2 regions of the Bradyrhizobium sp. AZCC 1693 genome follow, and region 1 is predicted to be linked to the other one. Evidence: predicted binding sites of a transcription regulator. Region 1 holds the regulator's gene; the other holds the start of a gene.
The links. The regulator PhoB, encoded in region 1, activates phosphate uptake and scavenging genes when phosphate is short. The targets are predictions, from matches to a motif close to TGTCATNNANCTGTCAT.
Positions count from the first base shown of each region.

Region 2: V1293_RS34970 (UDP-2,3-diacylglucosamine diphosphatase) is a predicted target of PhoB. The motif match lies at 3,691-3,707, and genes of this name have one in related genera.

Region 1 covers NZ_JAZHSD010000001.1:4,404,823-4,419,274, reverse strand. Annotated here, with positions in the region: gene V1293_RS21160 (ATP-binding protein) at 1-1,148, shown strand, start outside; gene pstS (phosphate ABC transporter substrate-binding protein PstS) at 1,291-2,301, shown strand; gene pstC (phosphate ABC transporter permease subunit PstC) at 2,495-3,484, shown strand; gene pstA (phosphate ABC transporter permease PstA) at 3,486-4,331, shown strand; gene pstB (phosphate ABC transporter ATP-binding protein PstB) at 4,328-5,149, shown strand; gene phoU (phosphate signaling complex protein PhoU) at 5,161-5,877, shown strand; gene phoB (phosphate regulon transcriptional regulator PhoB) at 5,888-6,592, shown strand; gene V1293_RS21125 (GcrA family cell cycle regulator) at 6,761-7,270, opposite strand; gene V1293_RS21120 (aspartate aminotransferase family protein) at 7,774-8,982, shown strand; gene argF (ornithine carbamoyltransferase) at 8,982-9,920, shown strand; gene V1293_RS21110 (Hsp33 family molecular chaperone) at 10,115-11,119, shown strand; gene apaG (Co2+/Mg2+ efflux protein ApaG) at 11,477-11,869, opposite strand; gene V1293_RS21100 (OpgC domain-containing protein) at 12,104-13,345, shown strand; gene V1293_RS21095 (SGNH/GDSL hydrolase family protein) at 13,342-14,112, shown strand; gene V1293_RS21090 (SGNH/GDSL hydrolase family protein) at 14,127-14,452, shown strand, end outside.
Region 2 covers NZ_JAZHSD010000001.1:7,371,336-7,385,787, reverse strand. Annotated here, with positions in the region: gene V1293_RS34990 (caspase family protein) at 1-149, shown strand, start outside; gene V1293_RS34985 (Vgb family protein) at 215-1,441, opposite strand; gene V1293_RS34980 (threonine ammonia-lyase) at 1,620-2,609, opposite strand; gene V1293_RS34975 (hypothetical protein) at 2,663-2,788, opposite strand; gene V1293_RS34970 (UDP-2,3-diacylglucosamine diphosphatase) at 2,855-3,667, opposite strand; gene thiD (bifunctional hydroxymethylpyrimidine kinase/phosphomethylpyrimidine kinase) at 3,927-4,727, opposite strand; gene V1293_RS34960 (Lrp/AsnC ligand binding domain-containing protein) at 4,888-5,133, shown strand; gene V1293_RS34955 (Ldh family oxidoreductase) at 5,201-6,277, shown strand; gene V1293_RS34950 (DUF6665 family protein) at 6,383-6,751, opposite strand; gene V1293_RS34945 (lanthionine synthetase C family protein) at 6,862-8,055, opposite strand; gene V1293_RS34940 (J domain-containing protein) at 8,561-9,385, shown strand; gene V1293_RS34935 (c-type cytochrome) at 9,406-10,341, opposite strand; gene V1293_RS34930 (CHRD domain-containing protein) at 10,508-10,930, shown strand; gene V1293_RS34925 (c-type cytochrome) at 11,143-11,589, opposite strand; gene V1293_RS34920 (xanthine dehydrogenase family protein molybdopterin-binding subunit) at 11,696-14,005, opposite strand; gene V1293_RS34915 (outer membrane protein) at 14,293-14,452, opposite strand, start outside.

The DNA.
Region 1 (14,452 bases):
TCTGTATTGCCGCCGCGGCGCTGGTGCCGTGGCGGCTGCATCATGTGGCGGTCTCCCGTGACGATGTCCGCGCCGTCAGCCCGGTCGAGTCTGCCGCCGTCAGCGCCGTCGTTGCCGGCATGCCGGATCCGGCCGTGCTGCTCGACCGCGCCGGCCGCGTCCTGCATCTCAACGCGGCGGCCGCGCAGCTCGCGCCTGCGCTGCGCAAGAACGAACTCGCCCAGTTCGCGCTGCGCTCTCCCGAAATCATCACCGCGCTGCGCGAGGCGATCGCGACCACCGAACCACGCCGGGCGACCTATCTCGACCAGGTGCCGGTCGACCGCTGGATGGAACTGATCATCACGCCGGTGCCGGTGCCGACGCTGTTCGGCGGCACCGAGAAATGCATGCTGATGACCTTCCACGACCAGACGCCGCTCCGGCGGGTCGAGGAAATGCGCGCCGATTTCGTCGCCAATGCCAGCCACGAACTGCGCACGCCGCTCGCGGCGTTGTCGGGTTTCATCGATACGCTGCAGGGGCCGGCCAAGGAGGACGCCAAGGCGCGCGAACGCTTCCTGTCGATCATGCATACGCAGGCGACGCGGATGGCACGGCTGATCGACGATCTGCTGTCGCTGTCGCGGGTCGAATTGTCGGCCCATGTCCGGCCCGACGCCTGCGTCGATATCGTGCCGATCATTCGCCAGGTCGCCGACGGACTGGAGCCGCTGGCCCGGGAACGCCAGGTCGAAATCGAGATCGACCTGCCCACCGCACAGGTCGCGATCGCGGGCGACCGCGAGGAACTGCTGCGGCTGTTTGAAAACCTGATCGAGAACGCGCTCAAATATGGCGCGTCCGGCGGGCGGGTGATCGTCTCCCTGACCCAGGCCACGTCCAGCGAGGGCGCGCCGGAAGTCCGGATCATGGTGCGGGATTTCGGCCCCGGCATCGCGCCGGAACACCTGCCGCGGCTGACCGAACGCTTCTACCGGGTCGATGTCGGCGACAGCCGCGCGCAGGGTGGAACCGGCCTCGGTTTATCCTTGGTGAAACATATTCTTAACCGCCATCGCGGCCGGCTTTTGATCGAAAGCGTGCCGAAAAACGGCGCGGTCTTTACTGCGTGTTTTCCCCAGACCAAGACCCCGTCAGCGCATTAAATCCACGCGATTTCAATCGCTTGATTATGTCATCCAACTGTCATCGAACCTTCGTAAAAGCTCTATCGACCGCTCCTAGATGAGCGGCACGTGAGCGCGATCGGGCGCAACAGGCGCTTCGCTCACCAGATGGAGACCAACCATGAATTTCCTCAGGACAATCGTCGCCGCCGGCCTGGTCGCCGCGTCGACGTCGGCCTTCGCCGCCGATATCACCGGCGCGGGCGCCACCTTTCCGTTTCCGCTCTATTCGAAGTGGGCCGACGCCTACAAGAAGGAGACCGGCAACGGTCTGAACTACCAGTCGATCGGTTCCGGCGCCGGTATCAAGCAGATCGTGGCCAAGACCGTGACGTTTGGCGCCAGCGACATGCCGCTCAAGCCGGAGCAGCTTGAAAAGGAAGGCATGATTCAATGGCCGCAGGCGATGGGCGCGCTGGTGCCGGTCGTGAACCTCGAAGGCATCAAGCCGGGCGAATTGGTTTTTTCCGGCGAATTGCTCGGCGACATCTATCTCGGCAAGGTCAAGAAGTGGGACGATCCTGCGATTGCCAAGCTCAATCCCAAGGTGAAGCTGCCCTCCGACGCGATCACGGTGGTGCGCCGTTCGGACGGTTCCGGCACCACGTTCATCTGGACCGATTTCCTCTCGAAGAGCAACGCCGAGTGGAAGGCGAAGGCGGGCTCCGGTACCGCGGTCGAGTGGCCGACGGGCGTTGGCGCCAAGGGCAACGAAGGCGTTGCCGGCAATGTCAGCCAGACCAGGAATTCGATCGGCTATGTCGAATATGCTTATGCCAAGCAGAACAAGCTGACCTACGGCGCAATGATCAACAAGGCCGGCAAGACTGTGCAGCCGACGATTGGCGCATTCCAGGCCGCGGCTGCCAATGCCGACTGGGCCGGCGCCAAGAACTACTTCGTCATCCTGACCGACCAGCCCGGCGACGCGTCGTGGCCGATCACGGGCGCGACCTTCATCCTGATGCACAAGGATGCGACCGACAAGGCGGCGTCTCAGGAAGCCGTCAAGTTCTTCAAATGGGCGTTCGAGAAGGGCGACAAGATGGCCGAAGAGCTCGACTACATCCCGATGCCGGACTCGGTCGTCAAGCAGATCGAGAAGACCTGGTCGGCCGAGATCAAGAGCTGAGGTCTCCTGTCCCGGACGCGGTGCAGCGCCCTTTGCGCTGCGCCGCAGAGCCGGGACCCACGCGTCTCAAGAACGCGTCACTCGACAATTGGGCCCCGGCTTAGCAACGCATCGCTACGCGCTGCGTCGCATCCGGGGCACGAGACGGATCGAGCAAGATCGAGTAGAAGTACAGGGGACTAGCGTGGCGGAAATGGCGGTTGAAAGCGACGTAATGGAAGCTGCCGGACCCTACGATCGCGCGAGGGCTCTCAGCGCGTTCAAGCTCGGCGACGTCACCTTCTACTGGATCACGCGCGCCTGCGCGATCTCGGTTCTGCTCATCCTCGGCGGCATCATCCTTTCGCTCATCGTCGGCGCCTGGCCTGCGATCAGGGAATACGGCGCGGCCTTCCTGTGGACGCAGCGCTGGGCGCCGTCGGCCGATCCGCCGGTACTGGGTGCGCTCGGCCCGATCTACGGCACGCTGATCACCTCCGTGATCGCGATGATGATCGCGATCCCCGTCGGCCTCGGCATCGCGGTGTTTTTGACCGAGATCTGCCCGCTCTGGCTGCGCCGCCCGATCGGCCTTGCGGTCGAGCTGCTCGCCGGCATCCCCTCGATCATCTACGGCATGTGGGGCTTCTTCGTGCTCGGGCCGTTCCTGGCCAACACCTTCCAGCCGTTCATGATCAGCGTGTTCGACGGCGTTCCGGTGCTGGGCACAATCTTCGCCGGTCCCCCGTCCTATCTCAGCCTGTTCAACGCGTCGCTGATCCTGGCGATCATGGTGCTGCCCTTCATCACCTCGATCTCGGTCGACGTGTTCAAGACGGTGCCGCCGGTTTTGAAGGAAGCCGCCTATGGCGTCGGCTGCACCACCTGGGAAGTCGTCCGCAACGTCGTCATTCCCTACACCCGGGTCGGCGTGATCGGCGGCATTATGCTGGCGCTCGGCCGCGCGCTCGGCGAGACCATGGCGGTGACCTTCATCATCGGCAATTCGTTCAAGATCCAGTCCTCGATCTTCGCGCCGGGCACCACGATCTCGGCCGCCATCGCTTCCGAGTTCGCCGAAAGCGATGGCCTGCATCAGTCCGGCCTGATCCTGCTTGGGCTACTGCTGTTCGTGCTGACGTTCTTCGTGCTCGCCGCGGCGCGGCTGATGCTGCTGCGGCTGGAAAAGAAGGCGGGGAACTGACATGAACCCGATCTACGCCTCCCGCCGCCGCTTCGACACCATCATCCGCGCGCTGTGCGTCGGCGCCGCTTTGTTCGGCGTGACATGGCTCGCGCTGATCCTGTTCACGCTGTTCTACAACGGCCTTTCCGGCGTCAACCTCGCCGTCTTCACCCAGGATACGCCGCCGCCCGGATCGACCGAGGGCGGGCTTCGGAACGCCATCATCGGCTCGATCATGATGACCGTGATCGGGGTGGGCATCGGCGCGCCGCTCGGCCTGTTCGCCGGCACGTATCTCGCCGAATACGGCAAGCACGACAAGCTGACCTCGGTGATCCGCTTCATCAACGATATTCTTCTCAGCGCGCCCTCGATCATCATCGGCCTGTTCATCTACGGCGCCATCGTGGTGCCGATGGGCGGGTTCTCGGCCTTCGCCGGCTGTCTGGCGCTGGCCGTGATCGTGATCCCCGTGGTGGTCCGCACCACCGAGGACATGCTGGGACTGGTGCCCAACCCGTTGCGCGAAGCGGCCTCCGCGCTCGGCCTGCCGCGTTCGCTGGTGATCCGGCGGATCGCCTATCGTGCCGCGCGGTCGGGCCTGATCACCGGCGTGCTGCTGGCCACCGCCCGAGTCGCCGGCGAGACCGCGCCGTTGCTGTTCACCGCGCTGTCCAACCAGTTCTTCAGCCTGAACATGACCAAGACGATGGCGAACCTGCCCGTCACCATCAACAACTTCGTGCAGAGCCCCTATGTCTACTGGAAGCAGCTCGCCTGGAGCGGGGCCTTGCTGATCACGCTCACCGTACTTGCCCTGAATATTGGCGCGCGCATTCTCGGCGCCGAGAGGACATCCAAATGACCGATCTCTCCGTATCCGTGAGTTCCGCGAGCGGGCCCGTTCCGCAGGTGGCGCTGCCCGAGGCTGCGCCCAAGGTGACCGCGCGCGGCCTGAACTTCTACTATGGCGAGCACCATGCGCTGAAGAACATCAACCTGACGCTCGGCACAAACCGCGTCACCGCCTTCATCGGCCCGTCCGGCTGCGGCAAATCCACGCTGCTGCGGATCTTCAACCGGATGTACGATCTCTACCCCGGCCAGAAGGCGACCGGTCAATTGATGCTCGACCAGACCAACATCCTCGACCCCAAGCTCGACCTCAATCTGCTGCGGGCCCGCGTCGGCATGGTGTTCCAGAAGCCGACGCCGTTCCCGATGACGATCTACGAAAACATCGCCTTCGGTATCCGCCTCTACGAAAAGATCTCCAAGTCCGAGATGGACGGCCGGGTCGAGAAGGCGCTGCGCGGCGGCGCGCTGTGGAACGAGGTCAAGGACAAGCTGAATGCAAGCGGCCTGTCGCTGTCCGGCGGCCAGCAGCAGCGGCTCTGCATCGCCCGCACGGTTGCGGTACGGCCCGAGGTGATCCTGTTCGACGAGCCGTGCTCGGCGCTGGATCCGATCTCGACCGCCAAGATCGAGGAGCTGATCCAGGAACTGGCGGAGGACTACACCATCGCGATCGTCACCCATAACATGCAGCAGGCGGCCCGCGTCTCCGACAAGACCGCCTTCATGTATCTCGGTGAACTGATCGAGTTCGACGACACCAGCAAGATTTTCACCTCGCCCGGCGATCGCCGCACGCAGGACTACATCACCGGCCGTTTTGGTTGAGGAGATAACACATGGGTTCTGAACACACCGCCAAGGCGTTCGACAGCGATCTCCAGGAACTGACCCGTCTCGTCGCCGAGATGGGTGGCCTGTCGGAGCGCATGATCACCGAATCCGTCGACGCGCTGGTCCGTCGCGACGTAGCGCTTGGCAAGCGCGTCGTCGCCGCCGACGTCGAGATCGACCGCCTGCAGCATCTGATCGAGGAACGCGCGGTGCTGACCATCGCCCGCCGCCAGCCGATGGCGATCGACCTGCGCGAAATCGTCGGCGCCATGCGGGTCGCCACCGATCTGGAACGGATCGGCGACCTCGCCAAGAACATGGGCAAGCGCGTCGCGGCGCTGGAGAACGATTTCCAGCCGCTCAAGCTGATGCGCGGCCTCGAACACATGACCGACCTGGTGCTGTCGCAGGTCAAGTCGGTGCTGGACGCCTATGCGGCGCACGATCTGCCGGCGGCGATGGCGGTGTGGAAGGGCGACGAGGAAGTCGACGCCATCTGCACCTCGCTGTTCCGCGAACTCCTGACCTACATGATGGAAGATCCGCGCAACATCTCGTTCTGTATTCATTTGATGTTCTGCGCCAAGAACATCGAGCGGATCGGCGATCACGCCACCAACATCGCCGAAACCGTGTTCTACATGATCGAGGGTCAGCAGATGCTCGACGAGCGCCCGAAGGGCGACATGACGACGTTTGCCACCACCGTACCGAACACTTGAGGACAGCAGAATGAGCGCGCGCATTATGGTGGTCGAGGACGAGGAAGCGCTGACCACGCTGTTGCGCTACAACCTCGACGCCGAAGGCTATGAGGTCGAAACCGTCGGCCGCGGCGACGATGCGGATACGCGGCTGAAGGAGCGCGTGCCCGATCTCGTCGTGCTCGACTGGATGCTGCCGGGGCTGTCCGGCATCGAGCTCTGCCGCCGCCTGCGCGCCCGGCCGGAGACCAAGCAATTGCCGATCATCATGCTCACGGCACGCGGCGAGGAGAGCGAGCGGGTGCGGGGCCTGGCGACCGGCGCCGACGATTACATCGTAAAACCGTTCTCGGTGCCGGAACTGCTGGCGCGGGTGAAGGGCCTGTTGCGGCGCGCAAGCCCCGAGCGGCTCGCCACGGTGCTCACCTATGGCGACATCGAACTGGATCGCGAGAAACGCCGCGTCGCGCGTTCGGGCCGCCAGATCGATCTCGGCCCGACCGAGTACCGCTTGCTGGAATTTTTCCTCGAACATCCCGGCCGCGTCTTCAGCCGCGAGCAATTGCTCGACAGCGTCTGGGGCCGCGACATCTATATCGACGAGCGCACCGTCGACGTCCATATCGGCCGTCTGCGCAAACTGCTCAATCCCGGCCGCGAGCAGGACCCGATCCGCACCGTGCGCGGCGCGGGTTATGCGCTGGATGACCGGTTTGCGAAGGTGGAGCCGTAAGGCTCCAGCGCGTCACCCGCACTCCATCGTCGTCCCCGCGAACGCGGGGACCCATAACCACAAATCTCGATTGTTGAAATGCGCTGGAGCCCCAGCGTGACATAACCACGAACGCCTGTGGTTATGGGTCCCTGCGTTCGCAGGGACGACAACTGCTGCCGCGTGCCCTTACCTTGTCTGCTTCGGCGCCTGCCGCCGCCGGTCGGCGGCGGGCTGATAGGCGATGCGCGAGTGGTGCGCGCAATAGGGCAGGCCGGTAAGCGCCCTGCCGCCGCAGAAGAAGAATTCCGGGCTCGAGGGATCGCCGACCGGCCAGTGGCAGGTCGCCTCGTTCAGTTCGAGCAGCGACAGCCGCTGGCTCATCGGCACCACGTTGTCGAAGGCGATCGGATCCGGCTCCATCTCGACCTCGAAGGCGTGCGCAAGCGCGGTGTTGCCGCGCGAGACCGGGCGCGACACCCGCATCATCTGTTGCGCCGGGCGCGCCTTGCGCTGCCGCGGGGCCGCCGAGGAGGGGCTCTTGGCGCGGCCGGACAGGCCCAGCCGGTGCACTTTGCCGATCACAGCGTTTCGCGTCACATTTCCGAGTTCCGCGGCGATCTGGCTGGCCGATAATCCGGCTTCCCAGAGCTTTTTCAGTTGCTCGACGCGATCGTCGGACCAGGTCAATACCGTCATCGCATTCTTCCCTTCGCATCGCGCCGGCCAATCAGGGGCAGCGCTGGCGACGTCATTCGTCTCAAAAATCCCTGCGGTCAGAATCCCTTAGCCCTCGCCGGGCGCGAAAACCGCGCCCGAACGTTTACGCCGTACAAAATGGACTCTAGGGATCAGAACTGCCGCACGAGATGTCGTACCCGACAGCCCAAACGCTACAATATGGCGTGACTCGGGCGCAAGAGTCCGGGCCCGCGCGTCCACATGTTCCGACATCTAGGCATTGCACTGCGTGTTTTCCACCACACCGCAATCTTACGGATTTCCTTAATCTTGCGGTGCAGGAAAGGCGGCTTCGTGGCGTGTTGACAGCGCCCCCCGCCCACATAGAATACCTCGCACGTGCCGCCCTTAAGAGGCGGCACGTTTCGTTTTCGCAAGACCGGCCGTTGCCGCGTTCGCGCCAATGCACGCGTGTGCTCCGCGGCAGGTCTTACCTTCAGTGCAAACCTTTTGTGATCGCCATGACCAATAGCGCCACGTCGCATCTGCTCCCCGTCTTTGCCAGGGTCGATCTCGGCTTCGAAAGCGGCGAGGGCTGCTGGCTGACCGCGACCAATGGCGAGCGCTATCTCGACTTCACCTCGGGCGTCGCGGTCAATGCGCTGGGTCACTGCCATCCGCATCTGATCAAGGCGCTGCAGGAACAGTCGACAAAACTCTGGCACATGTCGAACCTGTTCAAGAGCCCGGATGGCGAGAAGCTTGCCGCGCGGTTGTGCGAACAGAGCTTTGCCGACCTCGTGTTCTTCTGCAATTCCGGTGCGGAAGCGATGGAAGGCGTGATCAAGGTCGTGCGCCGCTATCAATTCTCCAAGGGTCATCCCGAACGCTATCGGCTCATCACCTTCGAGGGCGCGTTCCACGGCCGCACGCTCGGCACGCTCGCCGCAACCGGCTCCGCCAAATATCTCGAAGGTTTTGGGCCGCCGATGGACGGCTTTGACCAGGTGCCGCACGGCGATCTCGAAGCGGTGAAGAAGGCGATCGGGCCGCACACCGCGGGCATTCTGATCGAGCCGGTGCAGGGCGAGGGCGGTGTGCGCTCGGCGCCGCAATCCTTCTTCAAGGCGCTGCGCCAGCTCTGCGACGAGCACGGCCTGCTGCTGGCGTTCGACGAGGTGCAGACCGGCATGGGCCGCACCGGCGATCTCTTCGCCTACAAGCGCGTCGGCGTGACGCCGGATGTGATGTCGCTGGCGAAAGCGCTCGGCGGCGGCTTTCCGATCGGCGCAGTGCTTGCCACCGCGGAAGCCGCTTCCGGCATGACGCCGGGCTCGCACGGCTCGACCTTTGGCGGCAATCCGCTGGCGATCGCGGCCGCCAATGCTGTACTCGACGTGATGTTGAAGCCCGGCTTCTTCGATCACGTGCAGAAGATGTCGCTGCTGCTGAAGCAGAAACTGGCCTCCGTGGTCGATCGTTATCCCGCCGTGCTCTCGGAAGTGCGCGGCGAGGGACTCCTGGTGGGCGTCAAGGCCGTGGTGCCGTCGGGCGACCTCGTCAATGCACTGCGCGGCGAGAAATTGCTCACCGTCGGCGCCGGCGACAATGTGGTGCGGTTCCTGGCGCCGTTGATCGTGACCGAGGCCGAGATCGACGAGTCCGTTCAGATGCTCGAGCGCGCCTGCGTCGCGCTGTCGGGTAATCAGTTGAAGAAGGCGGCAGGGTGATGAGCAAGTCCGTCCGTCATTTCCTCGACATCAGCGAACTGCCGCCAACGGAGTTGCGCAACATGCTGGCCTTGGGTGCCGACATGAAGGCGAAGCTCAAGGCGCAAGAAAAACTTGGTGAAAAGGGCAGGAAGCCGCTCGAAGGCAAGACGCTGGCAATGATCTTCGAACGTCCGTCGACCCGCACGCGGGTGTCGTTCGACGTCGGCATGCGCCAGCTCGGCGGCGAGTCCATCATGCTGACCGGCGCCGAGATGCAGCTCGGCCGCGGCGAGACCATCGCCGATACCGCGCGCGTGCTGTCGCGCTATGTCGATGCGATCATGATCCGCATCCTCAATCACGACGCGCTTTTGGAATTGGCCGCGCACGCCACCGTGCCCGTGATCAACGGGCTGACGCGGCGCTCGCATCCCTGCCAGGTGATGGCCGACTTGATGACCTTCGAGGAGCATCGCGGGCCGATCGAGGGCAAGACCGTGGCCTGGACCGGCGACGACAACAACGTGCTGGCGTCATGGGCGCACGCGGCCGAGCGTTTCAAGTTCCAGCTCAATGTCGCGACCCCGCCGCAGCTCGCGCCTAACAAGGCGATGAAGGACTGGATCAAGGCGACGCAAGCGCCCATCGTGCTCGGCAACGATCCCGAGGCTGCCGTCCGCGGCGCCGATTGCGTCGTCACGGACACCTGGGTTTCGATGGGCGACAAGGACGGCGAGCATCGCCACAACGTGCTCAAGCCCTATCAGGTCAACGAGAAGCTGATGTCGCTGGCCAAGCCGGACGCGATCTTCATGCACTGCCTGCCCGCGCATCGCGGCGAGGAGGTCACCGACGAGGTGATCGACGGCCCGCAATCGGTGGTGTTCGACGAGGCCGAAAATCGCCTGCACGCGCAAAAGGGCATCCTGGCGTGGTGTTTTAACGAAGTGGCGTAGCCTTCTCCGTCGTCCCTGCGAACGCAGGGACCCATACCGCGTGATCTCTCGATTACTGCAGTGTGGTAGACGCCGTGCTTCACAATTGCGCCCTGTGGCTATGGGTCCCTGCGTTCGCAGGGACGACTCGTGGAGATGGTTTCGCCCTCTTCGACCCCCTTCAATTTTCCCTCTTAGCCCCCAGATAAAGCGCCATGGATTCACAATCAGACATCAAAATCACCGAGGCGCCCGTTCGCGCGCCCTCGTCCGTTCCCGTCGATGACGCGGTGCTGCCGTTCGAGGTCGCCGAGCTCGACCTGCGCGGCCGGCTGACCCGGCTCGGCCCCGCGCTCGACGATATCCTGACCAAGCACGATTATCCGCCTGCTGTCGGCAAGCTGCTCGGCGAGGCGATCGTGCTGGCGACGCTGCTCGGCTCGGCGCTGAAATTCGAAGGCCGCTTCATCATGCAGACGCAGACCGATGGCCCGGTGTCGTTCCTGATCGTCGATTTCCAGGCGCCCGACCGTCTGCGCGCCTATGCGCGCTATGACGTGAGGCGGCTGAAGGACGGCCAGGATTCCGGCACGCTGCTCGGCAAGGGTCATCTCGCCATGACCATCGACCAGGGACAGGACATGAGCCGCTACCAGGGACTGGTGGCGCTCGACGGCGGCAGCCTGGAAGATGCCGCGCATGAATATTTCCTGCGCTCCGAACAGATCCCGACCCGCGTGCGGCTTGCGGTCGGCGAGGAATGGCGCGGCGGCGATGGCAGCGGCCCGAAGCACCGCTGGCGCGCCGGCGGCATGCTGCTGCAATTCCTGCCGAAGGCGCCGGAACGGGCGCGACAGGCTGATTTGCATCCCGGCGATGCGCCTGATGGCGCGGTGACGCATGCCGTTGCCGAGGATGATGCATGGGTCGAGGGCCAGTCATTGATCGGCACCGTCGAGGATGTCGAGCTGATCGATCCCGATCTGTCGGGCGAGCGCCTGCTGTACCGGCTGTTTCACGAACGCGGCGTACGCGTGTTCAAGCCGCTGCCGTTGCGCGCGCAATGCTCCTGCTCGCGCGAGGCGGTGTCGGCCATGCTGAAAAGCTTTGCGCCGAAAGACCGCGCCGAGATGGTGAAAGACAACAAGGTGGTGGTGACCTGCGAGTTCTGCTCCTCGGTCTATCAGTTCACCCCGCATGAAGCGGGCGTGGAGGAGTAGGCGGTCTATTGCGCACGCTATCGCCACACGCCCGGTGCGCTCCCTTCCCCGAATGGCGATCGAGTTTCGCGGAGCGGGCAAAGCGGAGCGTGCCCACCATCTATCCGCGACATTGCGCCCTCTATTTCGAAGACGGCAAACGAAGATGCAAACCTCGGGCGCATTGCGTTGCGAGAATGCAGATGCATATTCAGTCGTCATCGCCCGGCTTGACCGGGCGACCCAGTATTCCAGAGACGCCAGTGATTGAACCGATAGGCCGCAGCGTACTGGATCGCCCGGTCAAGCCGGGCGACGACAGCTTCGTTGTTTCGATGACTTCACTGCACTCGCAATGACGGGCAGATCGCCTTGGCCCTAATTCAACACCCGCCTCTTATCGGGGCTATCCAGCGAGAACGTCGGCACGTCGATCTCGAACCGCTCGCCGCTTTCGCTGACCATCTGGTAGCGCCCGGTCATGAAGCCCGAGGCGGTCGGCAGCGGCACGCCGCTCGTGTATTCGAAACGTTCGCCCGGCGCGAGCACGGGCTGCTCGCCGACCACGCCTTCGCCGCGGACTTCCTGCTTGCGGCCGGTGGCGTCGGTGATGATCCAGTGCCGGGTGCGGAGCTGCACGGTCTCGGCGCCGGTATTGGTGATGACGATGGTGTAGGACCAGAAATACTGGCCGCGATCGACCGACGAGCGCTCGGGCAGGAAGTTCGGTTCGACGGTGACCTCGATCTGGCGGGTGACGGCGCGGTACATGCTGGCAGCTTTCGGAAATCCTGCTCGGTATCATAGCCAAGAATGCCGGGGGAACAATCTCCGGCCCGCCGGGTTTGCCGGTTGTTTGATCGCGGTTTCAACATAGTTCCAGTCTAGAGCGCACCCGCGCGCGGTCCGGCCCCGTATCTGTTTGCGCATCTTGTGCGCAAGGTGCGGGCCGATATTATCCTGTCCCGGACAGTGCACGCGTAAAAGCTCAACTCACGGTGCCAGATGTCGTCCATTGCCGATCCAGTTGCCGGAACGCCTCTCAGCGACAGCAAGGCTGCGGTGTCTGCCGCGCCGGCGATTGCGCTACCGGTGGCCGGCGAGCGCGAATTGCGGCTCGACCTGTTTCGCGGCATGGCGCTGTGGCTGATCTTCGTCGATCATCTGCCGACCAATATCCTGACCTGGTTCACCATCCGCAATTACGGATTTTCCGACGCCACCGAAATCTTCATCTTCATCTCCGGCTACACCGCCGCCTTCGTCTACGGCCGCGCGATGTTGCAGGCCGGCTTCGTGGTGGCGACCGCGCGCATCATGCGCCGGGTCTGGCAGATCTACGTCGCGCATGTGTTCCTGTTCACGATCTTCCTCGCCGAAATTTCCTACGTCGCGACCCGTTTCGAGAACCCGCTCTACAGCGAAGAAATGGGCATCATGGATTTTCTCAAGCAGCCTGACGTCACCATCGTGCAGGCGCTGCTGTTGCGCTTCCGCCCGGTCAACATGGACGTGCTGCCGCTCTACATCGTGCTGATGCTGTTTTTGCCGATCGTCCTGTGGCTGATGAAGTGGCGGCCTGACGTGTCGCTCGGCCTGTCGGTGCTGCTGTACGCGCTGACCTGGCAGTTCGACTGGTACCTGACGGCCTATCCGAGCGGCTTCTGGATCTTCAACCCGTTCGCCTGGCAGTTGCTGTTCGTGTTCGGCGCCTGGTGCGCGCTCGGCGGCGCCGCGCGGATGTCGCGGATCCTGTCGTCGCCGGTGACGATGTGGATCTGCATTGCCTATCTGCTGTTTTCATTCTTCGTCACCTTGACCTGGCACATACCGCAGCTCAGCTTTCTGATGCCGAAGCTGATCGAACAGTGGATGTACCCGATCACCAAGACCGATCTGGACGTGCTGCGGTTTGCCCATTTTCTGGCGCTGGCGGCGCTCACCGTGCGCTTCCTGCCCAGGGATTGGCCGGGGCTGAAATCGCCCTGGCTGCGACCATTGATCCTGTGCGGCCAGCATTCGCTTGAGATATTCTGTCTCGGCGTCTTCCTGGCCTTCGCAGGGCATTTCGTGCTGGCCGAGGTTTCCGGCGGTGCCTTTATGCACGCCCTGGTCAGCCTGACCGGAATCCTCGTCATGTGGGGCGTGGCGTGGGTGATTTCGTGGTACAAGCATTCGGCCGACAAAGATGCGTCCAGGACCAAGCGCACGGGCGGCAATGCCGATATGGCTGGAGGGAGCGTATGAGGCCCGGTTCTGGAGCCGTACTAGCCCTGTCCCTGTTCGCCGGTCTTGCGGCTACCGGTTTGGCGCGAGCCGAGGATGCCCCCCAGGCCTCACCCCAGACCTGCGAGGTGCCGGCCTATCTCCTGAGCACCGAAAGCCTGCTGCCGAAGGTCACCGAGGCCGTCAAGAACGGCCGGCCGCTGACCATCCTCGTGGTGGGCAGCCGTTCCTCGACCATCGCCGCTTCGGCCGACAGCGCCTATCCCGCCCAATTGCAGGCCGCGCTGAAGGAGAAGCTGCCCTCGATCCCGATCAATCTATCCGTAGAACTACAGCCCGGAAAATCCGCGGAGGAGACCGACGCCGCCCTCGTTAAGCTGGTGGAAGCAAAAAGGCCTACTTTGGTCATCTGGCAGACCGGAACCGTCGATGCTATGCGATCCGTCGATCCCGACGATTTTCGCGGCGCCGTCGGCGAAGGGGTTGTTGCGCTGCAAAATGCGGGCGCCGATGTGGTCCTGATCAATCCGCAATACAGCCCGCGCACGGAGACGATGATTTCTGCGTCGCCATACCTGGATAATATGCGCGTGGTGGCGCAGCAGCATAATGTTCCGCTGTTCGACCGGTTTGGCATTATGCGTCACTGGAACGACGCCGGAGATTTCGATCTGTTCAGTACCGTTCATGGCACCGACATGGCCAAACGGGTTCATGCCTGCCTCGGCCGCGCGCTGTCGAAATTTGTGCTCGATGCGGCCCGCCTCGATCAGGCGCAGCAGAATTAGGGAAACTAGCGTTAATGAGCCGTCACTACCCTTTTTGTTTGTCGACATTGCCGACCGTCTTTTTTGCCGCGAGCCTGGTGCTGATGATGCCTGCCCCGGTGTCGCCGCTGCTTGCGCAGACGGCCCCGCAGCAGGCGGCGCTGTCCGACAACGCCAAAACCAAGGCTGGATCTGAAAACAAGGCTGAATCTGAAAAGAAGTCCGAGTCTGCAGGCAAGGATGAAGCGGCCAAGCCGACAGGCGCGGCCGTCGATCCGGCCAAGCCGGCAGCGCAGAAGGGCATCGCCGGCAAGGCGATCGATAAAGTGAAAGAGGTCGCGAAGTCGGCCGGCGATATCTT
Region 2 (14,452 bases), 3.0 Mb from region 1:
TCAACATCGCGCCGCGTCGTTTCAACAGTGGCATGGGCGGCGGAGGCTTCAGCCACCGCTTCGCCGCAGGCCCGTCCCGCAGTTCATTCGCCCGCAGTTCGTTCGGCGGCCGTTCGTTCGGAGGCGGCGGCGGCTTCAGGCGGCGCTGATCAGAGAGCTTGATACGATGCGAATCCGGGCAGAGCACACGCTCTGCCCGCTTCCGTTTAACACGCTACTTCATGGCGACCAGCCCGACCTGGTTCGTCAGGCTGTCGGCGATGACCGGATTGCCGTCGGGCGCGACATCCATGTTGCGCACGATATCGCCACCGCCGGGAATCGCCCAGCTCTGGAATTTTTCAGTTACCGGATCGAACCGCACGATCGTGTTCGGCTTGGCGGCGGACTCGCTGTACCACACCGCCTTGTGCGTGAAGACGATGCCATAAGGTTCCGACCTCGCGCCGCTCGGCGACGGCCACTCCCTCACATCGCCCGTCGCCAGATCAAGCCGCCCGAGATAGCCGCGCGAAAAATCGGCATACCAGACCATGCCGTCGGAATCGATCGCAAGCCGCCGCGGTCGGGCGGCCGGGTTCGGCAGCGCATATTCCTTGATCGCCATTGTCTGGGGGTCGACGGTTGCAATCTTGTTGGTACCGAATTCGACGACAACAGGCACGGCCTGGGCGTTGATCTTGAGACCATAGGGCCGCGACTTCGGCGTCGGAGAGGTCACGAGCTTGACCGCGCCGGTTGCGGGATCGAGTCGTCCGATCATGTTCGCCTGCTGGACGGTGAACCACAGCATTCCGCTCTGGTCGAAATTGAGCGTGTGAGGATCCTTTGCGCTCGCGTCCGGCAGCGGGTATTCGGTGACGAGGCCGGTGGACGGATCGAGCTTGCCGATCAGCGCGGCGCTGTTGCCGGTGAACCAGATATTGCCAGTCTTGTCCTCGGCCAGCCCATGCGGTCCTGTCAATGCCGACTTGAGCGTGTATTCCCGGATAGCGCCGGTCTTCGGGTCGAGCCGGCCGAGCTTGTTGGCGAGCTGTCCGGTCCACCAGATTGAACCGTCGCGCGCGGCAAGCGGGTCGTGCGGGCGCGAGCCCAGCGTTGGAACATCCCACATCCTGATGTCGGCCTTCACCGGGCCATCGATGATCGCCGCCGGCGGCCGCGACCGTTCCGGAAAATTCTTGATGAGATAGTCGGTCATGGCGCCCCACTCTTCAGCGGGCACGGGCGCGTTGACGTTCTGCATCATGCGCACGACCGAGAGCCAGCCCTCTGCCGTATAGCCGACACGGATGCGGTTGATGTCGTGGCAGCCATCGCAGGTCGCAGCGAACCTTGCCTTGCTCGGCCCTTCCGGCCATTCCTTCGCAGTGTACTGGGCGTGAGCAGCGGGCGCACCGAACACGATCGTGAGAGACAAAACAGTCAGCGCGGCCCGCATTGCCATCCTCCCGGGAGACCTGGTTCGATCCAGATCTTTTCAAGAAACTTCGTTGCGCTCAGCCTCGCTATCGTTGTCGCATCCGTCAAGGTTGTCCCGTTCAATCGTTATTGAACGGGACGCGCGGGGGAGGCCGCTCGCGGCGATGCTTAAAATTGTGTGGACGCCTGCGCCCTGGTCAGGCGACCAGCTTGGCGAACAGGTCCGCGTCGACATTGCCGCCGGAGAGCACGATGACGACGTTCTTGCCCCTGACGTCGATGCGGCCGGCCAACAGTGCGGCGAGACCGACGGCGCCGCCCGGCTCGACCACCAGCTTCAATTCCCGATAGGCATAGGCGACCGCGGCGCCGACTTCCTCGTCGGAGGCGGTCACGCCATTGGCGAGCAGCTTGCTGTTGATCGAGAAGGTGAGTTCGCCCGGCATCGCCGCCATCAGCGCATCGCAGATGGTGCGGCCGGCGGCGTGATGGGCCTCGCGGTGGCCGGCGCGCAGCGACAGGCCGTGATCGTCATAGTCCTTGGGCTCGGCGACGATCACCTGCGCTTGCGGAAATTTTGCCTTCACGGCCGTCGCAACGCCGGCGATCAGCCCGCCGCCCGACGCCGGCGCTACCACGATGTCGGGCGCTAATCCCAGCGCCGCCATGTCCTCGGCGATCTCGCGGCCCGCGGTGCCCTGTCCGGCGATCACAAAGGGATCGTCATAGGGGCGCACCAGCGTCGCGCCGCGCTTCGCCGCGATGCCGTTGGCGATGGCTTCGCGGTCTTCCTTGTCGCGGTCGTAGAGCACCACCTCGGCGCCGTAGCCCTTGGTGCGCTCGCGCTTGGTAACGGGCGAATCCGCAGGCATCACGATGGTGGCCTGCATGCTGAGGATCTGCGCCGCCGCCGCCACGCCCTGGGCGTGGTTGCCGGAAGAGAACGCGACCACCCCGCCGCCGCGTCTGGCCTGCGGGATCGAGGCCAGCTTGTTGAAGGCGCCGCGGAACTTGAACGATCCGGTCCGCTGCAGCATTTCCGGCTTCAGAAAGACCTTGGTCCCGACGCGTTCATTGAGAACGGGGAACGACAACAGCGGGGTCCGCACCGCAAAGGGCGCAACCACCTTGGCGGCGGCCTCGATATCGGCCGCGCCAATGGGTGGATTTTGGATAGATTCTGACATCCGCAATTTGTATCGCGGTCGCAGACGGGCCGGCAAGACGATTTAGCGTGAATTCACGCGTTACGTGAACTCAGGCGGCGAAATGCGGGGTCTTTCGCGCCAAATTCGGCCAGTTCGCCTTCCGCCGGCTCAGAGCGGACATTCAGGGCATGTTCGACAAAGACCGCCTCTGCCATCATGGTTAGCGTCCGAACCACCCCGTTGACCCTGGGGATGCCACGCATCGGTCGCGACCAGGATATGCGTCATGCGGCGCGCGCCGCGACGCGGGGAACGGGCGCTGCCCTTCGCTGCGGATCGGTCCAGGTGATGATCTCAAACCGGCCGTCCTCGTGCTCGGCAAGCGCGGTGCAGCTTTCGACCCAGTCGCCGCAATTCATGTAGCGGATGCCGTGCTCGTCGCGGATGGTGGCGTAGTGGATGTGGCCGCAGATGACGCCGTCGGCGCCGTGCCGCCGCGCTTCGCCGGCCAGGGTCTTTTCGAACGCGCCGATATAGTTCACGGCGTTCTTGACCTTCAGCTTCGCCCATTGCGACAGCGACCAATAAGGCACGCCGAACATGCGCCGGAAGAAATTGACGAGGCGATTCATCTGAATGGCGAAGTCATAGGCCTTGTCGCCGAGATGGGCGAGCCAGCGTGCGTTCTGCACCACGAGATCGAAGATGTCGCCGTGGATGACGAGGTAGCGCTTGCCGTCGGCGCCCTCGTGGATGGTGTTTTCAACCACATCGATACCGCCGAAATGCGTGCCGTAATAACTGCGCAGGAATTCGTCGTGATTGCCCGGCACGTAGATGACCTTGGCGCCCTTGCGCGCCTTGCGCAGCATCTTCTGCACGAAGTCGTTGTGCGATTGCGGCCAGTACCAGTTCGACCTCAGCGCCCAGCCGTCGACGATATCGCCGACGAGATAGATGGTGTCGGCGTCGTGGCTCTTGAGGAAGTCCAGCAATCGATCGGCTTGCGAGCCGCGGGCTCCGAGATGGACGTCGGAGATAAACAAGGTACGAAAGCGCCGTTCCGGGCTCTCTTCACTCAAGGAGTCACTGCCCATACCTGCTCACCTGACAGATTTTTGTGACAGGGCGATGACTGTTCACGCCGCGATAACCCCACGGGAATCAATGCCGCGCCCCACAACTTGCGGATAGCAGCGCGATGCGACAGGCAGGCGACATTGGAAGAAAAAGCATCTCGCTGTCGTCCCTGCCCATAGCCGCGGCTCATCAATTGGGCAATCTGGTCGACACCTCGCGCAACAACCAACGCAGGTGGTTATGGGTCCCTGCGTTCGCAGGGATGACGAAGATAGGTCAATAAAACTTCTGAAAATGATGGATCGGGCCGTGGCCATGCCCGACGCTGAAGCGGTCTGCGGCGGCAATCGCGGCGCTGACCCAGGCCTTGGCGTTGCGTACGGCCGCCTCCATGCCATCGCCCTTCGCCAGTCCCGCGGCAATCGCCGAGGAGAGCGAGCAGCCGGTGCCATGGGTATTTTTAGTGGCGATGCGCGGCGCGGCGAGTGCGGTGACGTCAGAGGAATCGATCAGATAGTCGATACTCTCGGCGCCCTCCCCGTGGCCGCCCTTGATCAGCACCGCCTTGCAACCCAGGGCCAGCAATCGCCTGCCTTGTTTCTCGACGGCGGCTTCGTCGGCCGCCACGCCTTCGTCGAGCAAGGCTGCGGCTTCCGGCAGATTGGGCGTGATCACCGACGCCAACGGGATGAGCTTGGTCCGCAGCGCGTCGACGGCTTCGGTTGCGAGCAGACGATCGCCGGAGGTTGCGACCATGACCGGATCGAGCACGACGTGTTTCGGCGACCAGCGATTGAGCCCAGCGACGATGGCATCGATGACCGGCGGATGCGCCACCATGCCGATCTTGACCGCACCGACGTCGAGATCGGCAAACACCGCATCGATCTGCGCGGTCACGAACTCCGCCGGCACCTGATGGATGCCGCTGACGCCTGTGGTGTTCTGCGCGGTCAGCGCGGTGATTACGGAAGCGCCGTAGACGCCGAGCGCGGCGAACGTCTTCAGGTCGGCCTGGATGCCGGCACCGCCAGAGGAATCGGAGCCGGCGATGGTGAGCGCGATCGGCGTCGTCATCAGAAGTCTCGTCAAAATGCGGGCTTCAGGGCCATGTCTTGTCCTAAGTGTCTTGTCCTAAGTGGCTTGTCCTAGCGCGCCCCGCCATTGGCGGCAAGCTGGCTTGCCATTGTCAGCGCTTTTTGGCCTATTGGGGCCAACATTTTTGGAGACGACAGCGATGGTTCCCTTCTTCGTCCAGTTCAAATGCAAGCTCGGCCAGTCCTACGCCGTCGCCAATGCGCTCGCGGAGGCCGAGATCGCCTCGGAGATCTATTCGACCGCCGGCGATTACGATCTGCTGGTCAAATTCTACGTCGATAACGACACCGACATCGGCCATTTCGTCAACGAGAAGGTGCAGGTGATTCCGGGCATCCAGGACACCCACACCATCATCACCTTCAAGGCGTTCGGCACGGGCTAGCAGCGGCGGCCCGCCTGCCCGCCGTCGACTTCGCCCGGCGCGCGGCCACGCCCGCGGGCCTCTGGGAGTGCCCGTCCTGTCCGATACATCAGTTACTTTTGGCCGGTTGAAGGCCTTCATTGAGCAAGCGCTCACCGCGGTGGGCTTGCCGGACGCCGACGCCGCAACGGTCGCGGCCCTGATGGCGGCGGCCGACCTGCAGGGGTCGGACGGGCACGGCGTCAGCCGGTTGCCGCAATATGTCAAGCGGATCAGGGCCGGCGGCTTCAACGTCCGGCCCAACATCCATGTCGTGCACGAGCACGCCGGCACCGCCGTCCTGAACGGCGACAACGGCATGGGCCACCTCGTCATGAAACGCGCGGCCGGGATGGCGATCGAAAAGGCGCGCAGCACCGGAATAGGCTGGGTCAACTCGCAGTTCAGCAACCATGCCGGCCCCGCCTCGCTCTACGCCACGATGCCGCTGGCCCACGACATGATCGGGCTCTACTTCGCGGTCGGCAACGCCAATCACCTTCCACCCTGGGGCGGCCTCGACATGCTGCTGTCGACCAATCCGATCGCGGCGGCGATTCCGGCCGGCGACGAAAACCCGATCGTGCTCGACATGGCGACGACGGTCGCAGCTTACGGGAAAGTGAAGACCAAGGCGCTGCGCGGCGAGACCATGCCGGAGGGCTGGATGATCGACCGCGAAGGCAAGCCGCTGACCGACCCGAAACGCGCCGACGAAGGCATGCTGCTACCGCTCGGCGGCATGGAGGCCGGTTACAAGGGCTACGGCCTTGCGATGATCATCGGCCTCCTTGCAGGCACGCTCGGCGGCGCCGCGATGGGCCGCGACGTGATCGACTTCAATCACGACGACGACAGCGTCACCAACACCGGACAGGCGATCGCCGCGATCAACATCGCAGCCTTCGGCGACATTGCCATCTTCAAGCGAAGCGTCGATGCGCTGGTGCGCGACTTCCGCAACAGCCGGCGCATCCCCGGCGTGGATCGCATCTGGGTGCCCGGCGAACGCAGCCATGAAACGCGCCTCAAGCGGACCAGCCTTGGCATTCCCGTAGCGCCCGCGCTGCTGCGCGGGCTGGACCAGGTCGCCGACGATCTGGGAATACCGAGACTCGTCAATTAGAGCGCGGACTCGTCAGCGCGCAGCCAAATTCGGATGGAAGCGAGTTTGACGAACGCCAGATAGTTGGCGGCGAGTTTAGCGGCGCCCCGCCGCGAAAGGCGGGTTTCAGAACATGGGCGGCAGCACGACCTTAACCCCTATGGTCTTCGCCGGATGGATGCTCGGGATGGCCAATGGCCCCATGCGGGCAACCACCTCGTTCGGCACCCCGTAGACGTAGACCCGTATCACGTGGTCGATCTTGTTGAGACCGCAGGCCTCGCGCTGCACGACGAAGAGCCAGAGCGCGTATCCCGCCTGTTCGACGAGACCATCGCGGATTCTTCGATCGGAATTGGTCGTCCGTGGGCATGCGGCTAGTGCCGTCAGCGCGGCCTCAAGCCGCCGTCCAAGCCGCCCGAGCGCCGACGCCCTCTCCTCGGCGATCTCGTATTGGAGAGTTGCGTATCCAGAATAAAGTAAATTCCACGCCATATTGGGCGCGCTCCGAAACGTGGCCTGCCAACAATCTTATTGTTCGGCAGGAGGCCATTCAAGATAAAGCGCCGCGTATTTGCTGATTCCGGCGTGTCGCGATGTTCGGGTCAGAACACGTCGATCGTGGGAAAACGAGGCTCCCCGGTGATGCAGTCCCAAAGGTAAATGGCAAGGCCGACGTCGCCGGTCCAAAGCGAATACCGTCCGCGGCCAACGGCTATCTGAGAGCCGCGATACTGGACGATGGCCGTCATGGCGAATTGGCGCGCGCGGTCGAGCCAAACCGGATCGTTCGTGCGACGGTAGAGTTTTAGGAATGCGTAGCCATTCCCGCCCGTGCCGTGGCAAAGATTCGAGCCCTTGGTAAGCGGTCCGGCGGCCCAGCTGAAGCGACCGGCATCCACAAGAAGTGCGTCAAATTCAGGGGTAGCGAAGGGCGCGTCCGCAAATGTCGTCACCATGCCGGGCGCACCGTGACAGTGCTGACACATCTTTGGCGGCGTCTCGCGCTTGCTTCTCGCGCCCCACGTGGTCCCAACTTCTGACCGCCACGCATTCGCTGCAAGCGTCTTCGGTACAAACTCAGCCACCTGCGCTTGCTGCGTCGGCGTCAACCAATCCCACCCGCGCAACAACGGAATGACATTGCCGGCGAAACCGTGGACGGGCCCGAGCCAACGGTCGCGTTCGCCGTAGAGATCCTGTGTCCATAGTGGACCTTGCGGCGTGTCCTCCAGCTCGGCCAGCAGCCGGGCCGCCTGCATTTCGAACAGGATGCGCCACCGCGTTTCCTGGGTCATTTCGGCCATGTGGATGGCGGCGAGCATGGACCCGGGCATGCCCCACATCAGCTCCCGGATCGGCAGATCATTATTTGCTTCTGCGCGGCCGTGCACCAGATCAGCGAGGCTCGATGTGGGCTCAAGGCGCATGGCGAGAAGCGCCGCACCCATGTCGCCACGGAGCAGCGAGCCATGTTTCTCGTAATCGGTCGGGAAGCTGATTTCGAAGTCGGCGATCGTCCGCTCCATAAGCTTAGGCATCGCCGGGCGAAAGTCTTCGGCGACGCGGGTCGCACCGACGCGATGTAGATAATCCAGCGCCCAAATGACACCAGCCGCGCCCTTGTAGAAACTGGGGTCGCCGTCTTCCTCCCTCTCGCCACTCGGATGACCCGGCCATAACCTGTCGGGATCGAAATGGGTGATTGCATCGGTCGCAATTTCTTCGATCACCGCGCGGACAGCCAATTCATCCCAGGCGTCCTGTGCAAGCGCGCGATGACGACCGAGGACAATCATGCCTGAGGGCCTCCTGAGCGCGATCCATCTTGTTCTCCAGACGAGGGAAGCAAGGATCGCACGATCAAATGCAACGTATCCAAAGGCGCTGCGCGCGACAACCAACGGCACCATTCGGCATCGGCAGGAATTGGCACATGACCCGTGCCGGCCTGTTGCGGGCTGTCAACGAGGTTGGCCGGTTCGATATCGGCGGGAGCGTCATCACCGTCTGATCGAAAATGCAAGATGCGCCCCCAGGTCTTCCTCACCGTCATTCGGAAGGACGGCGCCTCCAAGGCTGTCGACCGGCTGTGACGGGGGCTGGCGGCCGCCGCGTCCGCTTGCTGCCGCCAGTCAAAGCGCCTTACGGCCGGTATGCGTTAACCATCCCTTAGGATTTGCATGCTTTTGCCATAAGAGCATCATTCTACCGCCTTGATATTTTTGATTACCTAAGGCGTCGTCAATCGGAGGGCTCCGCGGCGGGGGACGTTCCGAGGGGGAAATAGTCGCGGGTACCACCATGGGGACGTTATACGATTTGCTCGGAGCGCTTCCGAGTGATGACGCCGAGGGGCTGCGGACGGCGTTCCGCAAGGCCGCGAAGGCTACCCATCCCGATATCAATCCCGAGAACCCCGATGCTGCGCTGCGGTTCAGGGAGCTGGTGCGCGCCTATGACATCCTGACCGATGCCGAGCAGCGCGAGACCTACGATCAACTGCTCGCCATTGCGCTCCAGCCGCCGGCCACGAAGGCCGTGCGTACCTACGAAACCGTGCGCAAGGTCGCTTCCAACACGATGGCGGCAACGGTCATTTCGGCGGTGCTGGTCGGCGGCTACGTCCTGTTCGGCGTGTTTTCAAAACCACCTGGCGCAGCGGAAATGACGACCGACAGGATCGTCGGCGAAGCGCAAGTCGTCGCAGCGCTGCATCCTGACGTCGCCGCTTCGGATGAACCGCGCATCCAGCGCGAGGAGGACGTATCGACCGTCGGCGCCATCGTGACATCGGCGGTTGCACCCGCGGCGAAGGAGGCAAACGCCACGGCCATCGGCCGTTTCGAACCAGTCCCAGGGTTCGTCTCATACAATCTGGCGATTCAATATTATCCGCGCTTCGCAACCGCCAATTTCGACCGAGGCATCGTTCTGTATCGCGTCGGCGATTTCGACCCGTTCGCCGCTCTCGCTACACCCAAACCGACTACAGACTCGAGGCGGACAAAGATCGCCACGCCTGCGATCGCCAGGCCTGCGACGCGCAAGCCACTGGCGATCCTGCCTCCAGCGCCCCCTGCGCCGCCAGAGAGGCGAATACCGATCACCGCAGCCTTGACGCCCTGAGCGCAGGCACAACGTGCCGGTCATGACTTCTCGGCGTCCTTGGACTTCTTGGGCCGCGGCGGCCCCTCGACCGGCGGCAGCGACTTCAGATATTCCGCTATGGCGGCGCGATCCTCCGGCGCCAATTGCGACGTGTTCCTGACGACACGCGCCATCGATCCGCCGGCGGTGTCACCGTCAGGTGTTTGCCCGGTTTCGAGGAAGTAGGCGATGTCCTTTGCGCTCCACTCGTCCAATCGCTTCTGGGTGATGTTGGGCACCCAGCCCTCGCCTTCGGGATTGGGTCCGCCGGCGAAGCGTTGCGCCTCGACGATACCGCCGAGGAAGTTGCGCGGGCTGTGGCACTCGGCGCAATGGCCGAGGCCGTTGACGAGGTAGGCGCCGCGATTCCGTGACGCCGAATGCGAGGCGTCCGCCGTGTAAGGCTTGCCGTCCATGAACAGCCATTTCCAGACGCCGACATTGCGGCGGATATTGAATGGAAATGGCACGTCGTGGTCGCGCGGCTTGCCGGCAACCGGCGCAAGCGTCTTCAGGTAGGCAAAGAGGTCGCGGACGTCGTCGACCGTCGCATGCTGGTAGGACGCATATGGAAAGGCCGGAAAATAATGCGCGCCATCCGGCGACGTCCCCTTGAGCACCGCCGTCACAAAATCCGCTTCGCTCCACCGGCCGATGCCGTAAGTAGGATCGGACGAGATGTTGGGAACGTAAAACGTCCCGAACGGCGACGGCATTGCAAGCCCGCCGCCGAGCTTCAGCCGATCGGGCTGGTTGGGAACGGCATGGCAGGAGGAACAGCCGCCGGCATTGAACGTTGTGAGGCCATTGGCGAGGTTCGGCGTGCGGGGAGCAAGCGAGGCCGGGGCAACGACCGCCGGGACCGTCAGCCACCAGAAGATGCCGGCGCCGGCGGCGCCAGCCAAGATCAAGCCAGGGAGAATTCGTCGAAGCATTCACCGATCCGTCATCAAGCTTCGCACTTCAACAATCAGTATGAACGCACTTTGCGCCATACGCTTCCACGAAATTTTCGGACGTTGTCGGCGTTTCGGGAATAAATTCGTGAAGTCGTTGTTTTGAGGCTGACACGGCCGTTTGATGTCAACAGGGAGAAACACCATGTCGAACAAGACCATGCTAGTCACGTTTGCGCTGGGGGCAGCGATTGCTTTTGCCGGACCCGCTCTTGCCGACAAGATGAAGGCGACGCTCGACGGCAAGGCCCAGGTGCCGCCCAACACCAGCGCGGCCAAGGGGACCGCCGACCTTGATTACGATCCCGCCAGCAAGAAGCTGAGCTGGAAGCTGAACTATTCCGGCCTGTCCGGCCCTGCCACCGCCGCGCACTTCCATGGTCCTGCCGAAGCTGGCAAGAATGCCGGCGTCGCGGTCGCGATCCCTAATGCGACGTCGAGCCCGGTCGAGGGCAGCGCGACGTTGACCGATGCGCAGGCCGCGGACCTTGTGGCCGGCAAGTACTACATCAACATTCACACCGCAGCCAATCCGGGCGGCGAAATCCGCGGCCAGGTAACCAAATAAATCAAGTCACCAAGTAAATTTGGTGACGAAGTAGGTAAGTTCGAACACGAGTAAGCAAAAACAAGAAAAGGCTAACACAAAAGGGCGGACGCTTCGCGGCGTCCGCCCTTTTTTGAGGCCAGAGCATGATCCGGAAAAATGTGTAGCGGTTTTCCCTCGCGACAAACGCGGAACGCGTTTGCGCGGAGATCATGCTCAAAGTTAGAATGCGATCAGCCCTTCTTGATCCGGAATGTCTCGTGGCAGCCACCGCACTGCTTGCCGATGACAGGCAGTTCCGCCTTTAGCGTGTCGAGATTCTTGACCTTGCCTTTGGCATCGGCGACGACCTTGCCGAAGCTCTTAATTTGGGACTCGAAGCCGGCCTTGTCTTCCCAGATTTTCGGCGAGGGATCGTAATCACCCTCCAGCTTAAGACCTTTCATGCTCTCGGGGAACAGCGTCGGAAGGTTCTTGGCGGTGTCTTCGAACTGGGCCAGCGCGGCATTGACAGTCGACTGGTCGTAGGGCTTGTCGCCCTTGACCATCGCCGACAACGCGCCGGCGTTCTTGCCATTGTCCTTCATCATGGCCTGGGTCCGCTTGACCTGATCCTGCTGTGCAACGACCGCACCGGCACTGAATGCAAGCACAGCTGCGACGACGACGATCCGCTTCATTGGCTAAATCCCCCTTCAATTCGGGTTTGTACCGGCCCCAAAGGTGGTGCGGACCGGCTGTTTGTAAACACCGCATGCAGCGCATCATTCCGCATGCGACAAAATATCAGAGATTATGCAGCTTCTGTGCCTCGCGGATCGCGATCCAGACCCGTTCGGCCGTGGCCGGCATGTCGATGTGATCGATCTTGTACTCGCGCCACAACCCCTCGATGATCGCATTGACCACCGCGGGACAGGAGCCGATCGCGCCCGCCTCGCCCGCGCCCTTGACGCCGAGCGGATTGGTCGTGCACGGCACGTTGTGGGTTTCGAAATGGAATGCCGGGCCGTCGGACGCGCGCGGCACCGCATAATCCATGAAAGTGCCGGTGACGAGCTGGCCGTCGGTTGCGCTGTAGACCGCCTGCTCCATCAAGGCCTGGCCGATCCCCTGCATCGCCCCGCCATGCACTTGGCCAGCGAGCAGCAGCGGATTGAGCGTCACGCCGAAATCGTCGACGATGACATAATTGACGATTTTGATGATGCCGGTGGCCGGATCGATCTCGACTTCGGCGAGATGCGTGCCGTTCGGATAGGTGCCGTCGGCCTGCGCGAAGGTCGCACTCGCATTCAGTTTCGAGGGATCGACGCCCGGGCGTTTTGCCAGGTCAGCAAAGCTGATCGAGCGGTCGGTGCCGGCGATGCGCACGACGCCATTGCTGATCTCGAGGTCGCCGGCGCTGGTCTCCAGCGCTTCGGCCGCGATCTCCTTCAGCTTGCCGCCGAGATCACGCGTCGCGCGCTCGACGCTGACGCCGCCGGTCGGGATCGAAGACGAGCCGCCGGTGCCGAGACCGGTGGCGATCTTGTCAGTGTCGCCCTGCAGGACATGGACGCGCTCCGGCGGCACCCCGAACTGCTCGGCGACGATCTGTGCATAAGCGGTCTGGTGACCCTGCCCGCTCGACTGCGTGCCGATCAGGATGTTGATGTCGCCATTGGGATCGAGCGCGACATTGGCGGTCTCCTCGCCCATGGTGCCGCAGACCTCGACATAGCAGGCCATGCCGATGCCGCGCACCAGGCCAGCCTTCTTCGCTACCTTGGCGCGCTTGGGAAACTCTTTCCAGTTGGCGACTTCCATTGCGCGCTTCATATGCGCGGTAAAGTCGCCGGAATCGTAGACCTTTCCGGTCGCGGTCTTGTAGGGCATCGCCTTTGGCGGAATGAAGTTCTTGCGCCGGATCGCATCCGGCGTCATGCCGAGCTTACGTGCCGCCGCATCGACCAGCCGTTCGACCACATACGCCGCCTCAGGCCGCCCGGCGCCGCGATAGGCATCGACCGGCACGGTATTGGTGAACACGGTGCGGACGCGGCAATGGAAGGCCTGGATGTCGTAGAGCCCGGGCAGCATGCCGGCGCCGCCGTGCGGAATGTATGGCCCGAAGGTCGAGAGATAGGCGCCCATGTCGCCCATCAGGTCGACGTCCATGCCCAAGAACTTGCCGTCCTCGGCGAGTGCCATCTTCGCGGTCGTGACGTTGTCGCGGCCCTGCGCGTCGCCGATGAAGTGATCGGAGCGGTCGGCGGTCCATTTGACGGTCTTGCGCAGCTTTTTGGCGGCAACTGAAATCAGGGCGTATTCGCGGTACGGGAACAGTTTTGTGCCGAAGCCGCCGCCAACGTCGGGGCAGATCACCCGCATCTTCTCCATCGGCATCTTCAGCACCATGCCGCACAGGATTTCGCGCAGGCGATGGCTGCCCTGGCTGCCGATGGTCAGCGTCAGGTGATCCCGCTTGGCGTCGTATTCGGCAACCGCTGCGCGCGTTTCCATGAAGTTGGTGATGACGCGCGGGTTGACGATCGTTACTTCGGCGACCGCGTACGCTTTCGCAAAGGCGGCCTCAGCCGCCTTCTTGTCGCCGACCGGCACGTCGAACAGCACGTTGCCGGGCTTGTCTGGCCAGACCTGCGGCGCGCCCTGCTTGACGGCGTTGACGACGCCGACCACCGAAGGCAGCGGCGTCCATTTGACGTCGATCGCCTCGATCGCGTCGCGGGCCTGGTCGATGGTATCGGCGACTACGAAGGCCACGGCGTCGCCGACATGGCGCACTTCGTCCTTGGCGAGGATCGGGTATGGCGGGCCTGTGAACGGATCGGTTTCCAGGTTGAACAGGCACGGCAGATCGCCGAGATCGCCGACCTCGGCCGCGGTCAGAATCAACGACACGCCCGGCATCCCGCGGGCCTTGGTGACGTTGAGGGTGAATTTCGCGTGCGCATGCGGCGAGCGCAGCATCAGCGCGTGCAACGCAGGCTGTGGCGAATGGTCGTCGGTATAGCGGCCCTTGCCGCGAATCAGCGCGTCGTCTTCCTTGCGAAGAACGCTTTGACCGACGCCAAATTTGATGGGAGCTGCCATCGTATCTCCAATTGTCCTGGAGCACGATGACGCCTCTTCGAACCGTCATCCGCCCCATCTTTTTGTTTGAGCATGGCCCTTTCGGAAAACCGGTACCCGCTTTTCCGGGTCATGCTCTAGAAGCGTTCCATATTGCAGCGGTTCGCGCGTCAGCGCAAACCGCTTTCGTCCGGCTGGCCACAGCACCGACGCAACGGAATCGCCGCAATCCTTTTCGCGCATGCACAACAAAAAAGCCCCGGACGACGCCGGGGCTTTGATTCTGCGGGAGGAAGATGACGCCGAAATCAATACTTCGCGATCACCGGGCCACCGAAGGTGTAGTTCAGGCCGACACGCAGGACGTGGTCGCGGAAGCGCGTGTCCACATTCGCGCTGATCAGGCTGTCCGGCGCGAGCGTGAAGGTGCCGGCCCGGAAGCTGTCGAAATCCATGTAGAGATATTCG